DNA from 3 places in the Kitasatospora sp. NPDC096140 genome. Region 3 is predicted to be linked to each of the others. Evidence: riboswitches for the same ligand, from Rfam matches in the RefSeq annotation. Region 3 holds a riboswitch; each other region holds the start of a gene.
What was found. A riboswitch is a leader RNA that binds a small molecule or an ion and turns the genes downstream of it on or off. The one in region 3 is predicted to bind cobalamin.

Region 1 (5,714 bases), on a different contig from region 3:
GTCAGCTCGCCCTCGTCGACCCGGACGATCTCCACCGTCCCGGCCGGGTGCGGCTCCGAGGAGTACTCCTCGCCCGGCTCCATCCGCCAGCTCCACAGCTCCAGCGGGCCGGGCGCCTCGATCCCGTGCAGCAGGGTGCCGGTACCGCCGGACGGCCCGGCCCACAGCGGCACGGCCTGGTCGGCCGGCACGATCCGGACGTCCGGACCCTTCTCGTAGTCGAGCATCGTGGCGACCGAGACGCCCAGCGCGTCGCCGAGCCGGACGACGGTGGCCACGCTCGGGTTGGTACGGCCCTGCTCGATCTGGACGATCATGCCGCGGCTCACCCCGGAGCGGGCGGCGAGGGCGTCCAGGGTGTGACCGCGCTCGGTGCGCAGCCGCTTGAGGTTCCGGGCGAGAGCCCGGGAGACGAGGTCGGGGTCCGGCACGCGGTCAGTCCTCCGGTGTGTCCACTGGTCGAAACAGTACGAAATAGTGTTCGGCAAGTTCAGTTTGTTGCACTACGCTGCCAAACCTCGGCAACGAGTCCATCCGACTGTACTTCGGAGTGCATTGTGCTGTCCTTGAGTCCCTCCGTGCCCGGCGGGCCCACCGCCCCGGGCAGCCCCCTGCGGTCCGGGGCCCGCCCGTGACCGCCCTGCTCGCGCTCTCCGCCAGCCTGCTCTGGGGCGTCGCCGACTTCGGCGGCGGCGCACTCGCCCGGCGGCTGCCCGCGCTCGCCGTGGTGGTCGCCTCCCAGGCGGCGGCCGCCGCCGTACTGCTGGCCGCCGTCCTCGCCACCGGCGGCTGGGCCGACGCCTCCCCCGCCCTCTGGTACGCGGTCGCGGCCGGGGTGATCGGCCCGTTCGCGGTCCTCGCCTTCTACCGCGCGCTCGCCCTCGGCCCGATGGGCGTGGTCTCGCCGCTGACCACCGTCGCCGTCCTGGTGCCCGTCGGCGTCGGCCTCGCCCTCGGCGACCGCCCGGGCCCCGGCCGGATCGCCGGGATCGCCGTCGCGGTGGCCGGTGTGGTGCTCGCCTCCGGGCCCGAGCGCGGCGGCCGGGCCGCCGCCCGCAGCACCCTGCTGCTCACCCTGGGCGCCGCCCTCGGCTTCGGCACGGTGATGGCCCTGATCGCGCACGCCTCGGCCGGCGGCGGCCTGCTGCTGGTGCTGTGCGTCCAGCGGCTGTGCAACGTCGCCGTCGGCGGCACCGTCCTGGTGGCCGGCCTGCGCCGCTCCGGGGCTGCGGCCGGCCTGCTGCCGGGACTGCGGGCCCGGCTGCCGCTGCTCACCGCGGTCGGTCTCGCCGACGTCGTCGCCAACGCCGTCTTCGCGATGGCCTCGCACCGCGGCTCGGCCACGGTGGCCGCCGTCCTCTCCTCGCTCTACCCCGTGGTCACCGCGCTGATGGCACGCGGGGTGTTCAAGGAGCGGCTGCGCCCGGTCCAGGTGGTCGGCGCCGGGCTCGCCGTCGCGGGAACGCTGCTGCTCGCGGCCGCATGAGAGGCGCTCATGACGCTGCCCCATGAGCCGCGCTCATGGGGCGCAGTGGGATGAGCCGGGCTCATGCCCCGACGCCATGAGCCGACCTCATGGGACCCCATGAGTCACGCTCATGCCCGACGTCATGAGCCGCGCTCATGCCCCCGGGCTCAGGCCCGTCACGAGCCCTCGGGCGCCCAGCGCTTCTCCACCCGGGCGAGCTTCCAGTACCCGATCGCCAGCGCCCAGACCACCACGAACAGCCCGGCGATCGCGTAGCCGACGTTGTCCAGCGAGATGTCCGCGATCCAGCCGCTCACCGGGTCGGTGAGGTCGAACTTCTCGTGCAGCACCCCGACCAGCTCGATGGTGCCGATGATGAAGGCCACCGCGATCGACAGCCCGGTGATGGTCAGGTTGTAGTACACCTTGCGCACCGGGTTGGCGAAGGCCCACTGGTACGCGAAGTTCATGAACGTCCCGTCCAGGGTGTCGAACAGGCTCATCCCGGCCGCGAACAGCAGCGGCAGGCAGACGATCGCGTACCAGGGCAGTCCGGCGGCCGCACCCGAGCCGGCCATCACCATCAGGGTGACCTCGGTCGCGGTGTCGAAGCCCAGGCCCAGCACCATGCCGACCGGGAACATCTGCCCCGGCCGGGTGATCGACCGGGTGGCCCGGTTCAGCACCCGGGCCATGAAGCCGCGCGAGTCGAGGTGCGCCTCCAGCTCCGCCTCGTCGTACTGCCCGGCGCGCATCGCCCGGAACACCTTGAGGATCCCGAGCAGCGCCGCCAGGTTGAGCGCCCCGATCAGGTACAGGAACGCGCCGGAGGCCGTCGTCCCGACCACCCCGAGCCACTTGTGGGTGGTCGACTCGTCGTCCATCAGCGTGTTCGCCAGCTGCGCGCCGCCCGCCACCAGGGCGGCCATGATGACCACCATCGAGGAGTGCCCGAGGGCGAACCAGAAGCCCACCGAAACCGGCCGCTTGCCGTCCGCCATCAGCTTGCGGGTGGTGTTGTCGATCACCGCGATGTGGTCGGCGTCGAAGGCGTGCCGCATCCCGAGGGTGTACGCGGTGATACCCAGGCCCACCCCGAAGACCTGGGTACCGACCGCGTACCGCTCGGGTGCCACCAGAAAGATGAGCGTCCCGAAGGCCACCACGTGCATGGCCAGGATCACGCCCATCAGCCCGGCCGTGCGGACGGTGTCCTCGCGCCGCCACCGGAAGGTGGGCAGCACGGAGGGAGCCGCTGCGGCCTCCGCGGCGGCGGTTTCGGGCAGGGTCATCTGCGGATCACGCTCCAGCACCTCGTGGAATCACTTCGTGAGATGCCGCGGCCGGTCTCCTGGCTTACGGGACACGCCCGTACCCGCCTTCCCGGGTGCGCGAGGCGCCCAGTGACGTCGTGGGTACGGACGGCGCTCCCCCGCGGACGGGGGATCGGCCCGATCACAGTGGCGAGGGCCGCTCCGGACTCCGGACCCCTGAGGGTCCGTCACCGGTCTTCCCGAGCACCACGGCGGGCTACACGGTAGGGGCCCGGCCCCGACCCATGCAAGGCTGCGCACCTGCGCAGGTGTCCAGGATCACAGCCGCCCGCCTGCAAGAATGTCCGCATGCATCTCGTACCGGCCGACCGCGCGGGCCACCGCACCATCGACGGACACCGGGTCTGCGAGGCCATCGCCGCGATCGGTGACGCCGCGCACGTCCGGTCCTGGGCCGAGCGGTTCTCGCTGCTCGCCGACCCCGGACGGCTCGCCCTGCTGCTCGCCCTCCACCGGGCGGGCCCGCTCGCCGTCACCGACCTCGCGGTCGCCACCGGCATGCGCGACCCCGCCGTCTCCCAGGCCCTGCGGCTGCTCCGCACGGCCGGCGTGGTCACCGGCGACAAGGACGGACGAGTCGTGCGCTACCGGCTCGTCGACCAGGACATGCGCCCCCTCCTCGACGAGTGCGTCGCCGCCGAGCACCACGAGCCCACCGCCGCGGCCGGCTGACCGACACTCGGGAAACGCGGCCGCACCGGCACCCCGGATGAGTACGATCATGGTGTGCCGTCCCACCCCCACGCCTGGCCCGCCGACCGCTGGAACACCCGACCGGTCAAGGCCCGCGTGCTGGCGGTCGCCCGCACCCTCACCTCCGCCACCCGGGTCCTGGACGTCCTCACCCTGCTGCACCCGGACGGCGTCGAGCGGTACTTCACCGTCAACCCCGGCTCCGCCTTCGCCGATCGCGCCCTGGACGAGTACCTGCACGGCCTGCCCGGCTTCACCCTGCTGGACTGGGAGGACGCCGTCCGGCACCGCTTCGACCTGGCCGTCTCCTGCGCCGTGCACTCCTCCATGCACCGCCTGGACGCCCGGCTCGTCGTGCTCCCGCACGGCGCCGGCTACAACCGCCTGGTCACCGAGTCCACCGGCGACACGGTCAGCGCCGCCGGCCTCTCCCGCAAGGAACTCACCCACCGCGGGCGGGTGTTCGTGGACGTCCTCGGCCTCTCCCACCCGGAGCAGCTGGACCGCCTGCGGGTCTCCTGCCCCGAGGCACTGGACGTCGCCCGGGTGGTCGGCGACCCGTGCTTCGACCGGATGCTGCGCAGCCTGCGCTCCCGCGACGCCTACCGCGCCGCGCTCGGCGCCGTCGACGGCCGGCGGCTCGTCGTCGTCAACTCCACGTGGAGCGAGCACTCGTTATTCGGCCGCCGCCCCGACCTGCCTCAACGCCTGGTCCGCCGGCTGCCCGCCGACGAGTACGCCGTCGCCGTCGTCCTGCACCCCAACATCTGGAGCCGCCACGACCCCGAGGCCCTGCTCGACGCCGCCCGCCGGATGGGCCTGCGCCTGATCCCGCCGCACCAGGGCTGGCAGGCCGCCCTGGTCGCCGCCGACTGCCTGATCGGCGACCACGGCTCGGTCTCCGTCTACGGCGCCGCCCTGGAGCGGCCCACCGTGCTGGTCGCCACCGGCGCCGCCGAACTCGACCCGCGCTCCCCCGGCTACGCCTTCGGGCAGGCCGCGCCCCTGCTCGACCCCGACGGCGACCTCGCCGCCCAGCTCGAACTGGCCCTGGCCAAGCGGGACCCGGCCGCCCTGCGCCCGCTCACCGACCGCTCGCTGAGCCGCCGCGGCCGCTCCGCCGAGGTGCTGCGCCCGCTGCTCTACTCCTTCCTGGAACAGCTGGACGAACCGGGGGACGAACCGCTCCTGCCGCCCTACCCCGGGCCCGTCCCGCGCCCCGGCACCACCGACGCGCCCACCGCGTACGACGTCGAGGGCGAGAGCGAGGGCACCGAGGTCGGACTGCGGCGCTACCCCTTCGACCCGGCCGACCACACCCCACGCGGCTTCCACGCTCTCACCGACGAGCACCCCGGCGACGCCCTGCGCTACACCGCCGAGGTGCTGGCCCGCACCGAGGTCCGCGCCGAGCGCCCCGCCACCCGCTGGCTCGCCGACACCGTCGCCGAACTCCCCGGCCTCGCCGTCGCGGTGGCCGCCCTCGGACCGGCCCGCCACCTGCTCCGGCTGCGCACCGGGCTGCTCCTCGAAGCCCGCGCCGAACCGGACTGGGGCAGCCCCGAGCCCCGCCTCGACCCGCTGCTGCTCGGCTCCGCCGTGGCCTGCTGGCTCGCCGACGGCGGCGACCCGGCCGGCCTCCCCGAGCACGGGCTCACCGTCCGCACCGGCGAACACCGCACCCGGGTCTGGTTCACCACCGAGCCGCCCCGCCCCTCCCCGTCCTAGCCGCCCCGACCGCTCCGGCCACGGGCACCGAGTCCCGACCGCCCCTGCCCTAGCCCTCCCGGCCGTCCCGTGCCCGCAGCTCCCGCAGCCGCTCACGGCTGCGCTCCGCCAGCTCCTCGTCGCCCAGCTCCGCCGCGAGGCCGACGAGCAGGGTGTGCGCCTGCGCCTCCTTGGCGTACTGCTTGCGCTGCTCGGCCTGTCGGGCGCAGTCACCGGCGTGGACGGCGGCGAGACGCAGCTGCCCGAGCGCGCGGTGGGCCCGGGCCCGGACCAGCGGCAGCTTCATCAGCATGTCGCGGTCGTCGGTGTCCGCGGCCCGTGCGACGGCACCGTCCAGCACGGTCAGCGCCTCCTCCGCCCGGCCGTCGGCGATCAGCGCCTGCGCCAGGTTGTAGCTCTGGACGATCTCACCGTGGTCGTCGCCCCGGTTCTCCGCCAGGGCCAGCGTGAACCGCTCCACCGCGTCGCCGGGCCGGCCGTCGGCCAGGCAG
Region 2 (5,714 bases), on a different contig from region 3:
CAGCAAGAAGTTCTGGACCACCAAGCTCCGGCCGGTCACCCGCGCCTGCTACCTCTCCGGGTTCTTCTACTACATCCACACCGCGCTGTTCACCGTCGTCTCGCCGCTCATCCCGATCGTCCTGCTGCTCGCCCGGCCCGACCTGATCCGCTGGCAGAACACCGCGCTGGTGCTGCCCGGACTGCTCTACGCGACGGTCGTCTTCCCGCTCTGGCACCGCAACCCCTACCGGCTGGAGGCCTGGGCCGCCCGCATGATGTACGGCTGGGCGCACGTCTTCGCCATCTGGGACATCGTGCGCCGCAACCGGATGGCCTGGCAGCCGACCGGCTCCAGCGGCGCCAAGAAGAACAAGACCCGCCGCTTCTGGATCGCCGTCATCGCCTGGGGCGGCGGGACGGCCCTGCTCTGGGTGTTCCTGAGCATCTGGCGGATGCTCACCATGGGCCCGCTGAACTTCGCCCTCGTCCTCGCCTCCGGCCTGTTCTACGCCACCATCGTGGGCCGGGTCCTCGTCCAGCCGCGCCCCACGGAAGCAGTGTGATCGCCATGACCGCACACCCCCGACGGGCCGGTCGGCTCCGTCGCCGGCTGGCGCTCCCGGTGCTGACGGCCGGCCTGCTGCTCCTCACCGCCTGCGGCCCGGAGGACCCGGGCTTCGCGATGCAGAAGGGCTTCGCCCCGCCCGCCGCGGTCACCACCACCGCCCCGGGCCAGGCGGCCGGCGGCACCGCGGCCGCGGCCGGTGCCGCCACCGCCCCCACCGGGGCCGCCACGCCCAAGGCCCTGCCGGCCGGCGTCCCGTACGACGTCACGCCGCTGCTCAAGCCCGGTCTCAAGTACCTCGGCGCCGCCCTGCCCGATGTCCCCGCCTCGATGGACGCGCTGGGCCCCTACAGCGCCACGATCGGCAAGCAGCCCAACGTCCTGGAGTACTACGCCCACTGGAAGGGCGGCTTCGACACCGCCGGCGTGCGGCGGATCTACGAGGCCGGGGCGCTGCCGTACATGGCCTGGGAGCCGTACGACCACTCGCTCGCCTCGATCGCGGCCGGGGACACCGACGACTACGTGCGCGGCGTCGCCAAGGCCGTCGCCAAGCTCAACCTGCCGATCGCCGTCAGCATCGCCCACGAGATGAACGGCGACTGGTACCCGTGGGGCCGCCAGGCCTCCAGCCCGGCGGACTTCGTCGGCGCCTGGCGCCACGTCCACGACATCTTCGACCAGGCCGGCGCGACCAACGTGATCTGGGTGTGGAGCCCCAACATCACCGACCCCGCGCCCAACACCCGCCTGGCGCCGTACTACCCCGGCGACACCTACGTCGACTGGGCCGGCATGACCGGCTACTTCACCAAGAGCGGGCCGAAGACCTTCGAGACCCTGTACGGGCCGACCATGGCCGAGATCCGCACCTTCTCCAAGAAGCCCTTCTTCATCAGCGAGACCGCCTCCGAGCAGGGCAAGCGCCAACGCGCCGACATCGACCAGCTGTTCTCCGGGCTGGAAGCGCACGACGACATCGTCGGCTTCGTCTGGTTCAACATCGTCAAGCGGGCGGACTGGCGGGTCGAGGCGGTCCCGGACACCCTCGCCGCCTTCAAGCAGCGCGTGTCCGACCCCCGCTACGGCTTCGACATCCGGAACCCCCGATGAGCACTGACTCCGACTTCAACCCGTTCGCCCCCATCCCGCGCCGCCGCGCGCCGAAGGGCGACGCACCGCCCGGCGGCGCCGTGCCCGACGGGCCCGCGCCCGACGGCAGCGCGCCCGACGGCAGCCGGCAGAGCGGCACCGCGCCCGAGCGCACCGTGCCCGCCGGCTCCGCGACCGGCCGCGCCGCCCGTCGCCGGGCCGCGGGGTCGGAGCCGACCGTCCCCGGGCCCCGCACGGACACCGCCACGCCGACCGCAGCACCGGCCAGGGCGGCCACGGCCACGGCGACCGCGACCGCGACCGCGACCGCCGAGGCCAACCCCGACGGCATCGAGCTGGCCCCGTACACCATCCCGCAGGTCCCCACGATCGGCTGGGACCCGGGCACCAGCCCGCGCCGCCGCTGGATCGCCCGCGGCCTGCTCGGCGCCGTCCTGGCCGTCCAGGCCGCGCTCTCGCTGCGCCTGCTCGCCGCCGCGCACCCCGACGAGGCCGCCGCGATGGTCGCCGGCCGCCAGCAGCTCGCCCATCTGATGCACGGCACCCCGGTCACCACCGACCTGGTCGACCGGATCAACGGCTCGCCCTGGCTCTACCCGCCGCTGGCGGGCGCGGCCGCCGACGCCAACGGCATCTGGGGCACCCGGCTGCTCAGCCTCGGCTTCGCGCTGGCCACCACCGTGCTGCTGTACTCGCTGACCCGGCGGCTGTTCAACGAGCGGGTCGCGATCTGCGCGATAGCCGTCTACGCCGTCCTGCAGTCCACCGTCGTGGTCGGCTTCTACGCCGCCCCCGAGTCCCTCGCCGTGCTGCTGGTCGCCCTCGCGGCCTGGGCCACGGTGTTCACCTCACGGCGACATCCGGCGCTGGTCCTGACCGCCGCCCCGGCCGCCGCGCTCGCCTGCGCCGTCGCGTACTCCGCGGCCTTCGCCGTGCCCGCCCTGGTCGGCCTCGCGCTGGCCACCGCCCGTCCGCACCGCCGCCTCGGCCCGGCCGCCCTGCGCGCCCTGCTGCTGGCCGCCGGCACCGTCGTCCTGCTGCTGCCGTACGGCACGCTGGGCGAGCTCGCCGGGTGGTCGCCCTCGCACGGCAACGCCCCCGGCTCGGCCCGCGCCGTCCTGCTCTCCACCGTCCAGTGGAGCGGCCTGTTCACCGTCCTCGCGGTGGCCGGCACGATCGCGTACGCGCGCCGCGAGCAGATGAACGAGCACGACGCGCCCGAGAAGGAGGCCGTTCCCACCTCGCGCGGCCACCGCGCCCTGCTCGGCACCGTGCTGACCGCCACCGCCCTGCTCGTCCCGGCCGCGCACGTGTGGACCGGCACCTCCGGGGCACTGTTCCGCCACCTCGCCTACGGCATGCTGCTGGCCGCCCCGCTCGCCGGGGTCGGCCTGACCCGGCTGGTGGGCGCCCACTTCCGCCACCCCCAGCTCGGCATCCTGGTCTGGGTCGCGCTGCTCGCCCTCGGCCTGGAGCAGTCCGCCCTGCGGTACCAGAACGGACCCGACTCCGGCCGCCTGCTGGCCGTCCTGCGGTCCCACGCGGTGCCCCAGGGGCGCTACCTCACCGAGGTCGACGGACTCGCCGAGTACTACCTCGGCGCGGTCAGCAAGCCCGAGCAGTGGGTCTCCGCGCGCACCGGCACGGAGTACCGCGACGCGGCCGGCGTGCAGCACCACGGGGACGACGGGAGCGTCGCCGCGATCCGCGACGGCTGGTTCACGATGGTCGTCCTCGACAGCACCGCGCCGCGCGCCACCGACCGCGCCCTGAGCGCCGCGCTGGCGGCCGGCGGGCAGTACCGACTGGTGGCGCAATTCACTTCGCCGACCGGCGATTCGAGCACGTACAAGGTCTATCTCAAGCACTGACCGGCCGACGGGCCCGCCCACGCGGGCGACACGACAGGCACAACATATGGTGCCGCCGCAGAGCAGCGGCACTACATGTATGCTCGCTTCTGCTGTCGATGCAGGGGAACCCGGTGCGAATCCGGGACTGCCCCGCAGCGGTGTGCGGGCGGCTGGAGCAGCTGTCCCCGCGAGTCCGAGTACCTGCCGGCGGCGTGCGCCACGGCCCTCCCGCAGAGGCCGCGCCAGCACCAAGCACCACCCCTCCGGGCCTCGCGGGCGGGCCGGGGAGACACCGTCGCGCGACGCCGTTTGCGTTCGTGCCGTGCTCCCCTGCCCCGACCGGCCCGAGGCTCCGATCACCGCCGCCGATCGCCGCCAGGAGAGAGCGCCTTGACCACCGCTGCCTCAGCCACCCTGCCCGCCCAGGGCTCCGGTACCGCCTTCATCGACCCGAAGGTCTCCGACCCCGGCGGCGCCCTGCTGCGGCTGCTCACCGACCGCAGTGTCGACCTCCCCGAGGTCGACCCCGGCCATGTCGCCGCCGCTGCGCTGCGCGGCCGCCACGCCGGCTCGGACTTCGCCGAGCTGCGCGGGCTGGCCGTGGACGCCGCCGCGTCGATGATCGCCGAGGACCCGCAGTACTCGAAGCTCGCCGCCCGCCTGCTCGCGCTGGAGATCGTCGACGAGGCGAACAGCCAGGGCTCCACGTCCTTCTCCGCCTCGATCGCCGTCGGCCACGCCGAGGGCCTGATCGGCGACACCACCGCGGACTTCGTCGCCAAGCACGCCGCCGCGCTGAACGCCCTGATCGACGCCGCGGGCGACGACCGCTTCGAGTACTTCGGCCTGCGCACCGTGCAGTCCCGTTACCTGCTGCGCCACCCGATCACCCGCAAGGTGGTCGAGACCCCGCAGCACTTCCTGCTCCGCGTCGCCTGTGGCCTGGCGGTCGGCGACAACGAGCAGTCGGTGCGCGAGGTGGCCGAGCTGTACGGCCTGATGAGCCGCCTGGAGTACCTCACCTCCTCGCCGACGCTCTTCAACTCCGGCACCCGCCACCCGCAGATGTCGAGCTGCTACCTGCTCGACTCCCCGCTGGACAACCTGGACTCGATCTACAACCGCTACGCGCAGATCGCCCGCCTGTCCAAGCACGCCGGCGGCATCGGCCTGTCCTACTCGCGCATCCGCTCGCGCGGCAGCCTGATCCGCGGCACCAACGGCAAGTCCAACGGCATCGTGCCGTTCCTGCGCACCCTCGACTCCTCGGTCGCCGCCGTCAACCAGGGCGGCCGCCGCAAGGGCGCCGCGTGCGTCTACCTGGAGACCTGGCACGCCGACATCGAGGAGTTCCTGGAGCTCCGCGACAACACCGGCGAGGAAGCCCGCCGCACCCACAACCTCAACCTGGCGCACTGGATCCCGGACGAGTTCATGCGCCGGGTCAACGCCAACGCGGACTGGTCGCTGTTCTCCCCGGCCGACGTTCCCGAGCTGGTCGACCTGTGGGGCGAGGAGTTCGACGAGGCCTACCGCAAGGCCGAGCAGGCCGGCAAGGCCGTCCGCACCATCCCGGCGCAGACCCTCTACGCCCGCATGATGCGCACCCTGGCGCAGACCGGCAACGGCTGGATGACCTTCAAGGACGCCTCCAACCGCGCCGCCAACCAGACCGCGCTGCCGGGCCGCACGGTGCACTCCTCCAACCTGTGCACCGAGATCCTGGAGGTCACGGACGACTCCGAGACCGCCGTCTGCAACCTGGGTTCGGTCAACCTCGGTGCGCACGTGGCCGTCGGCGCCTCCGCGGACGACCTGCTCGGCGCGATGGACTGGGAGCGCCTCGACGCCACCGTCCGCACCGCCGTCACCTTCCTCGACCGCGTGGTGGACATCAACTTCTACCCGACCACCGAGGCCGGGACGTCCAACTCCCGCTGGCGCCCGGTCGGCCTCGGCGTGATGGGCCTCCAGGACGTCTTCTTCAAGCTGCGGATCGACTTCGACTCCGCGCAGGCCGCGCGGCTGTCCACGCTCATCGCCGAGCGCATCATGCTCACCGCGTACGAGCGCTCCGCCGACCTGGCCGAGCAGCTGGGCCGCCACGAGGCGTACGGCGAGACCCGCGCCGCCCGCGGCGAGCTGCACATCGACCACTTCCCGACGGCCGCCCCGCAGTGGGCCGACCGCTGGACCGCGCTG
Region 3 (5,714 bases):
GCGGGCCGCCGAATGGGGTGTGGCCGGGTGCGGGGTGACCGCCGCCGTCCTGCTGTTCGCCACCGTCGGCTACGACGCCACCGATCTCAACCCCTCCCTCTACCCGCTGACCTGGCCGACCCTGCCGCTCGTCCCGGTGCTCGCCCTGCTGCTGGCGGGCGCCGCCGGGGTCGTCTCGCCGCCGCCCGGCCGGACACCCGAGCCCGCCGGCGACCCCCGCAGTACCGGCGACACCCGCAGCACCCGCACCGCCCGCACGACCTCAGAGGTGAGCACGTGATCCGATTCGACCAGGTCAGCGTGGTGTACGACGGCGGGACCACGCCCGTCCTGCGCGACGTCGACCTGCACATCCCGGAGGGCGAACTCTGCCTCGTGGTCGGCCGCACCGGCGCCGGAAAGTCCACCCTGCTGGGCGCCGTCAACGGCCTCGTGCCGCACTTCACCGGCGGCACTCTGCGCGGCCGCGTCACCGTGGACGGCCGCGACACCGCCCACCACCCGCCGCGCGAACTCGCGGACGTGGTCGGCGTCGTGGGGCAGGACCCACTGGCCGGTTTCACCACCGACACGGTGGAGGAGGAACTGGCCTACGTCATGGAGCAGTTGGCGATCCGTCCGGAGGTCATGCGCAAGCGCGTCGAGGAGACCCTCGACCTGCTCGGCCTGGCCGACCTGCGCCACCGCGCCCTGTACGAGCTCTCCGGCGGCCAGCAACAGCGCGTCGCCATCGGCTCCGTCCTCACCGCACACCCCCGCGTCCTGGTCCTGGACGAGCCGACCTCCGCGCTCGACCCGACCGCCGCCGAGGAGGTGCTGGCCGCGATCACCCGGCTGGTGCACGACCTCGGCGTGACCGTCCTGCTGGCCGAGCACCGTCTGGAACGGGTCGTCCAGTACGCCGACCGGGTCGCCTACCTGCCCGGGGACGGCACCGTCGTGCACGGGCCGCCCGCGGAGGTCTTCCGGACCACCGCGATCGCGCCGCCCGTCGTCGACCTCGGCCGACTGGCCGGCTGGCGGCCGCTGCCGCTGTCCGTCCGGGACGCCCGCCGTGCCGCCGCGCCGCTGCGCGAGCGGCTCACCGACGTACCGGTTCCTCCGCCGCGCCGGGCAGCGGTGGCGGGGGAGCCGGTGCTGGACGCCCGGGGGGTGGTCGTCCGCTACGGGCCGGTGGCCGCCGTCCGGGACGTCGACCTGTCGCTGCGCGCCGGCGAGGTGACCGCCCTGATGGGGCGCAACGGCTCCGGCAAGTCCTCGCTGCTGTGGGCGCTGCAGGGCTCCGGCCCGCGCCAGGGCGGCAGCGTGAAGGTCACCGGCACCGGGGGAGGGAAGGCCGAGGACCCCAAGCGCCTCCCGGCCGCCCGGGCCCGGCAGCTGGTCGGTCTCGTCCCGCAGACTCCCACCGACCTGCTGTACCTGGAGACGGTCGCGCAGGAACTCGCCCAGAGCGATGTCGAAGCCGACCGGGCCGGCGGCCCGACCGCACGGCAGATCCTGGACCGCCTGGCCCTCGGGATCCCGGACGACACCCACCCCCGGGACCTCTCCGAGGGCCAGAAGCTGGCCCTCGTCCTGGCGATCCAACTCGCCGCCGCACCGAGGGTCGTGCTGCTGGACGAGCCCACCCGCGGCCTCGACTACCGGGCGAAGGCGGCGCTCACCGGCATCGTGGACGCGCTCGCCGCCGAGGGGCGCACCGTCGTGGTCTCCACCCACGACGTCGAGTTCGTCGCCTCCGCCGCCGACCGGGTCGTGGTGATGGCCGAGGGGGAGGTCGTCGCGGACGGCCCGACCGCGGAGGTCATCGTCGCCTCACCGACCTTCGCCCCCCAGACCGCCAAGATCCTGGCGCCGCTGGCCTACCTGACGGCCCACCAGGTCGCCGAGGCCCTCGAACCGGCAGGGGCGGCCCGATGACCGCCCTGCGGATCCCCGGCCGGGCCCGGGTCGTCATCGCCCTGGCGGCGTTCATCGGCCTGGTCGCCTTCACCTGGCCGTTCGTCGTCGCCCCGGGGAAGTTCGGCTCCTCCTACGCGCCACCGCTGATCTTCGGCGCCCTGCTGGTCCTGGTGCTCGCCGTCGTCATCGCCGAGATCTCGTCCGGCGGCATCGACGCCAAGGCCCTCGCCATGCTCGGCGTCCTCTCCGCCGTCAACGCCGGACTCCGTCCCCTCGGCGCCGGCACCGCCGGGGTGGAGACGGTGTTCTTCATCCTCGTCCTGGCCGGCCGGGTCTTCGGCCCCGGCTTCGGCTTCACCCTCGGCTGCACCTCACTGTTCGCCTCCGCGCTGCTCACCGGCGGCGTCGGCCCCTGGATGCCCTACCAGATGTTCGGCTGCGCCTTCGTCGGCATGCTCGCCGGCCTGCTGCCCGGTGCCCGGCGGCGCCGGGTGGAGGTGCCGATGCTGGCCGTGTACGGCGCCTTCTCCGGCTACCTCTTCGGCTTCCTGCTCAACCTGTCCTTCTGGCCGTTCTCCACCGATCCGAACAGCTCGATCGCCTACCTGCCGGGCCTGCCCTTCACCGAACAGTGGCACCGCTACCTCCTGTTCGACCTCGCCACCTCGCTCGGCTGGGACACCGGCCGCGCCGTCACCACCTTCACCGCCGTCCTCGTCGTCGGGCCGGCCGTCCTCACCGTCTTCCGCCGCGCCGCCCGCCGCGCCAACTTCGAGCCCACCGTGCGCTTCGAGGCTCCGCGCGGTGCGGACGCCGCGGTGGGAACGCAGGCCGTCGGCCGGCCCGTCGGGTCGGAGAACCCCTGAACCGGAAGGCCACCATCGTGCCCAAACCCGCGAAGCCCCGGACGGTGACGCTGAACGGGGTCGACGTCGTCGTCCTGACCCCGGAACAACACGCCGGCCTGGCATCCGCACGCCGCCAGCTGGGCGGGGCACAGGCGCAGGTCGCCCGGATGAAGCTCGACCTCCACCGGAAGAGCCGACTGCTGGGCGAGGCCGAACGGATACTGGCGGGCATCCCCGCCGACCGGATCGGGCACCTGGACGGTCAGCTGGATCCAGGACGCACCCTGCCCCAACTGATCGCGGACATCCGCGCCGCCCTGCCGCGCACGCCCGACACCTAGGCACGCACCTGACCGCCGGCGCGTCCCTGACCGTCTGCCGGGTGTACGGAACCGGGTGAGGCCCCGGGGCGGCGGCCGTGCGCCGCGGCCACGGCCGGTGCCGCCGGGGTGCACCCCGTGCGCCATCGCGGGCGGCGCCGGGTCTCACCATGCGGACACGTTGCGTGAATTCCGCGTGGGTTCGGGTTCCTTGCCCCTAAGCTGGCCGTGCAGTTGGTTCGCCCTGTCCGCCAGGCGGGGCGTCGCAAGAGGGAACCCGGTGACGCCGTTTGATCGGCCAGTCCGGGACTGCCCCGCAGCGGTGAGTGGGAACGACCGCCGTCATACGCACTGGGCCCGGGACGGGTCTGGGAAGCGACGGCCAGTAGGAGTCCGCCCTCGACAGGGTGGGCGCGCCCGCGAGTCCGAAGACCTGCCACTGCCCGCCCGCGGAGGATCCGCGCGCGGACATCCGGTGACCTCGTGGGCGGGTCGGCGACCATACCAGGCAGATCAGGCCCGTACGTCCGTGCGGCCACTGCCCGGTCCGTCATCCCTTCGCGCCCCTGCGGTCTCCGGATCCCTGAGGAGACAGACTCGCGAAGGAGAGTCCCTTGACCACGAAGTCCGCAGCCGCGGCAACCCTCGCCACCGCGTACGGCTACCCCCGCCAGGGGCGGGGCCGGGAGCTGAAGAAGGCGATCGAGGGGTACTGGAAGGGCGCGGTCACCGCCGAGGCGCTGCTGGCGACGGCCGCCGACCTGCGCCGGGGGAACTGGCAGCAGCTCGCCGACTCCGGCATCGAGGAAGTCCCGACCGGTGACTTCTCGCTCTACGACCACGTGCTGGACACCACCGTCGCGGTCGGCGCGATCCCCGCCCGGCACCGGGCCGCGGTCGAGGCCGATCCGCTGGACGGCTACTTCGCCATGGCGCGCGGCACGCAGGACGTCGCGCCACTGGAGATGACCAAGTGGTTCGACACCAACTACCACTATCTGGTGCCCGAGTTGGGCCCCGACACGGCCTTCGCGGCGAACCCGGCCAAGTCGGTGGGCGAGCTCGGCGAGGCCCTCGCGCTCGGTCACACCGCCCGGCCGGTGCTGGTCGGGCCGATCACCTACCTGCTGCTCGCCAAGCCCGCGCCCGGTGTCGCCGCGGACTTCCAGCCGCTGACCCTGCTGGACCGGCTGCTGCCGGTCTACGCCGAGCTGCTCGCGGCCCTGAAGGCGGCCGGCGCCGAGTGGGTCCAGCTGGACGAGCCCGCCCTGGTGCAGGACCGCACCCCGGCCGAGCTCAACGCCGCCGCCCGCGCCTACCGGGACCTCGGCGCCCTCGCCGACCGGCCCAAGCTGCTGGTCGCAAGCTACTTCGACCGCCTCGGCGACGCCCTGCCGGTCCTGGCGAAGGCTCCGGTCGAGGGCCTGGCGCTGGACTTCACCGGACCGGCCGCGGCCAACCTCGCCGACCTCGCCGCCGTCGGCGGGCTGCCCGGCAGGCGACTGGTCGCCGGTGTGATCGACGGACGCAACATCTGGATCAACGACCTGGGGAAGTCGCTCGCCACCCTGGCGACCCTGTTCGGCCTCGCCGACCGGGTCGACGTCGCGCCCTCCTGCTCGCTGCTGCACGTGCCGATCGACGCCACGCTCGAACGCGACATCGACCCGCAGATCGCCCGCTGGCTCGCGTTCGCCAAGCAGAAGGCCGCCGAGGCCGCGCTGCTCGCCCGCGGCCTGCGCGAGGGCACCGGCGCGATCACCGCCGAACTCGCCGCCAACCGCGCCGACCTGGCCTCCCGCGCCACCTCACCGATCACCCGCGACCCCGCCGTCCGCGCCCGCTCCGCCGCCGTCACCACGGACGACGCCCGCCGCGCCCAGCCCTACCCCGTACGGGCCCAGGCCCAGCGCGCCCGGCTCAGGCTGCCGCTGCTGCCGACCACCACCATCGGCTCCTTCCCGCAGACCACCGAACTGCGCGTCGCCCGCGCCGACCTGACGGCGGGCCGGATCGACACGGCCGCCTACCGGGAACGGATGGAGGCCGAGGTCCGCGACGTCATCGCCTACCAGGAGAAAGCCGGCCTCGACGTCCTCGTCCACGGCGAGCCCGAACGCAACGACATGGTCCAGTACTTCGCCGAACAGCTCACCGGCTACCTCGCCACCCGGCACGGCTGGGTCCAGTCCTACGGCACCCGCTACGTCCGCCCGCCGGTCCTCGCCGGGGACATCTCCCGCCCGCACCCGATGACCGTCGACTGGTTCCGCTACGCCCAGGACCTCACCGACCGCCCGGTCAAGGGCATGCTCACCGGCCCGGTCACCATGCTCGCCTGGTCCTTCGTCCGCGACGACCAGCCGCTCGCCGACACCGCCCGCCAGGTCGCCCTCGCCCTGCGCGACGAGGTCACCGACCTGGAGGCCACCGGCGCCGCCGTCGTCCAGGTCGACGAGCCGGCCCTGCGCGAGACCCTGCCGCTGCGCGCCGCCGACCGCCCGGCCTACCTGGACTGGGCCACCGAGGCCTTCCGGCTGGCCACCTCGGGCGTCCGCGCGGACACCCAGGTCCACACCCACATGTGCTACGCCGAGTTCGGCGCGATCATGAAGGCGATCGACGACCTCGACGCGGACGTCAT

Region 1: another riboswitch for cobalamin. It lies ahead of nicT (Nickel transporter NicT); the one in region 3 lies ahead of metE (5-methyltetrahydropteroyltriglutamate--homocysteine S-methyltransferase).
Region 2: another riboswitch for cobalamin. It lies ahead of ABT048_RS21280 (ribonucleoside-diphosphate reductase subunit alpha); the one in region 3 lies ahead of metE (5-methyltetrahydropteroyltriglutamate--homocysteine S-methyltransferase).

What each region holds. Positions count from the first base shown of each region.
Region 1 covers NZ_JBEOUW010000009.1:180,508-186,221, forward strand. The annotation lists gene ABT048_RS11990 (helix-turn-helix domain-containing protein) at 1-431, opposite strand, end outside; gene ABT048_RS11995 (EamA family transporter) at 632-1,486, shown strand; gene nicT (Nickel transporter NicT) at 1,645-2,760, opposite strand; cobalamin riboswitch at 2,793-3,008, opposite strand; gene ABT048_RS12005 (ArsR/SmtB family transcription factor) at 3,091-3,474, shown strand; gene ABT048_RS12010 (hypothetical protein) at 3,529-5,223, shown strand; gene ABT048_RS12015 (AAA family ATPase) at 5,273-5,714, opposite strand, start outside.
Region 2 covers NZ_JBEOUW010000019.1:128,843-134,556, forward strand. The annotation lists gene ABT048_RS21265 (glycosyltransferase family 2 protein) at 1-544, shown strand, start outside; gene ABT048_RS21270 (glycoside hydrolase family 26 protein) at 550-1,659, shown strand; gene ABT048_RS21275 (glycosyltransferase family 39 protein) at 1,656-3,530, shown strand; cobalamin riboswitch at 3,604-3,735, shown strand; gene ABT048_RS21280 (ribonucleoside-diphosphate reductase subunit alpha) at 3,927-5,714, shown strand, end outside.
Region 3 covers NZ_JBEOUW010000017.1:72,687-78,400, reverse strand. The annotation lists gene ABT048_RS19570 (energy-coupling factor transporter transmembrane component T) at 1-280, shown strand, start outside; gene ABT048_RS19565 (ABC transporter ATP-binding protein) at 277-1,920, shown strand; gene ABT048_RS19560 (ECF transporter S component) at 1,917-2,768, shown strand; gene ABT048_RS19555 (hypothetical protein) at 2,786-3,091, shown strand; cobalamin riboswitch at 3,288-3,525, shown strand; gene metE (5-methyltetrahydropteroyltriglutamate--homocysteine S-methyltransferase) at 3,685-5,714, shown strand, end outside.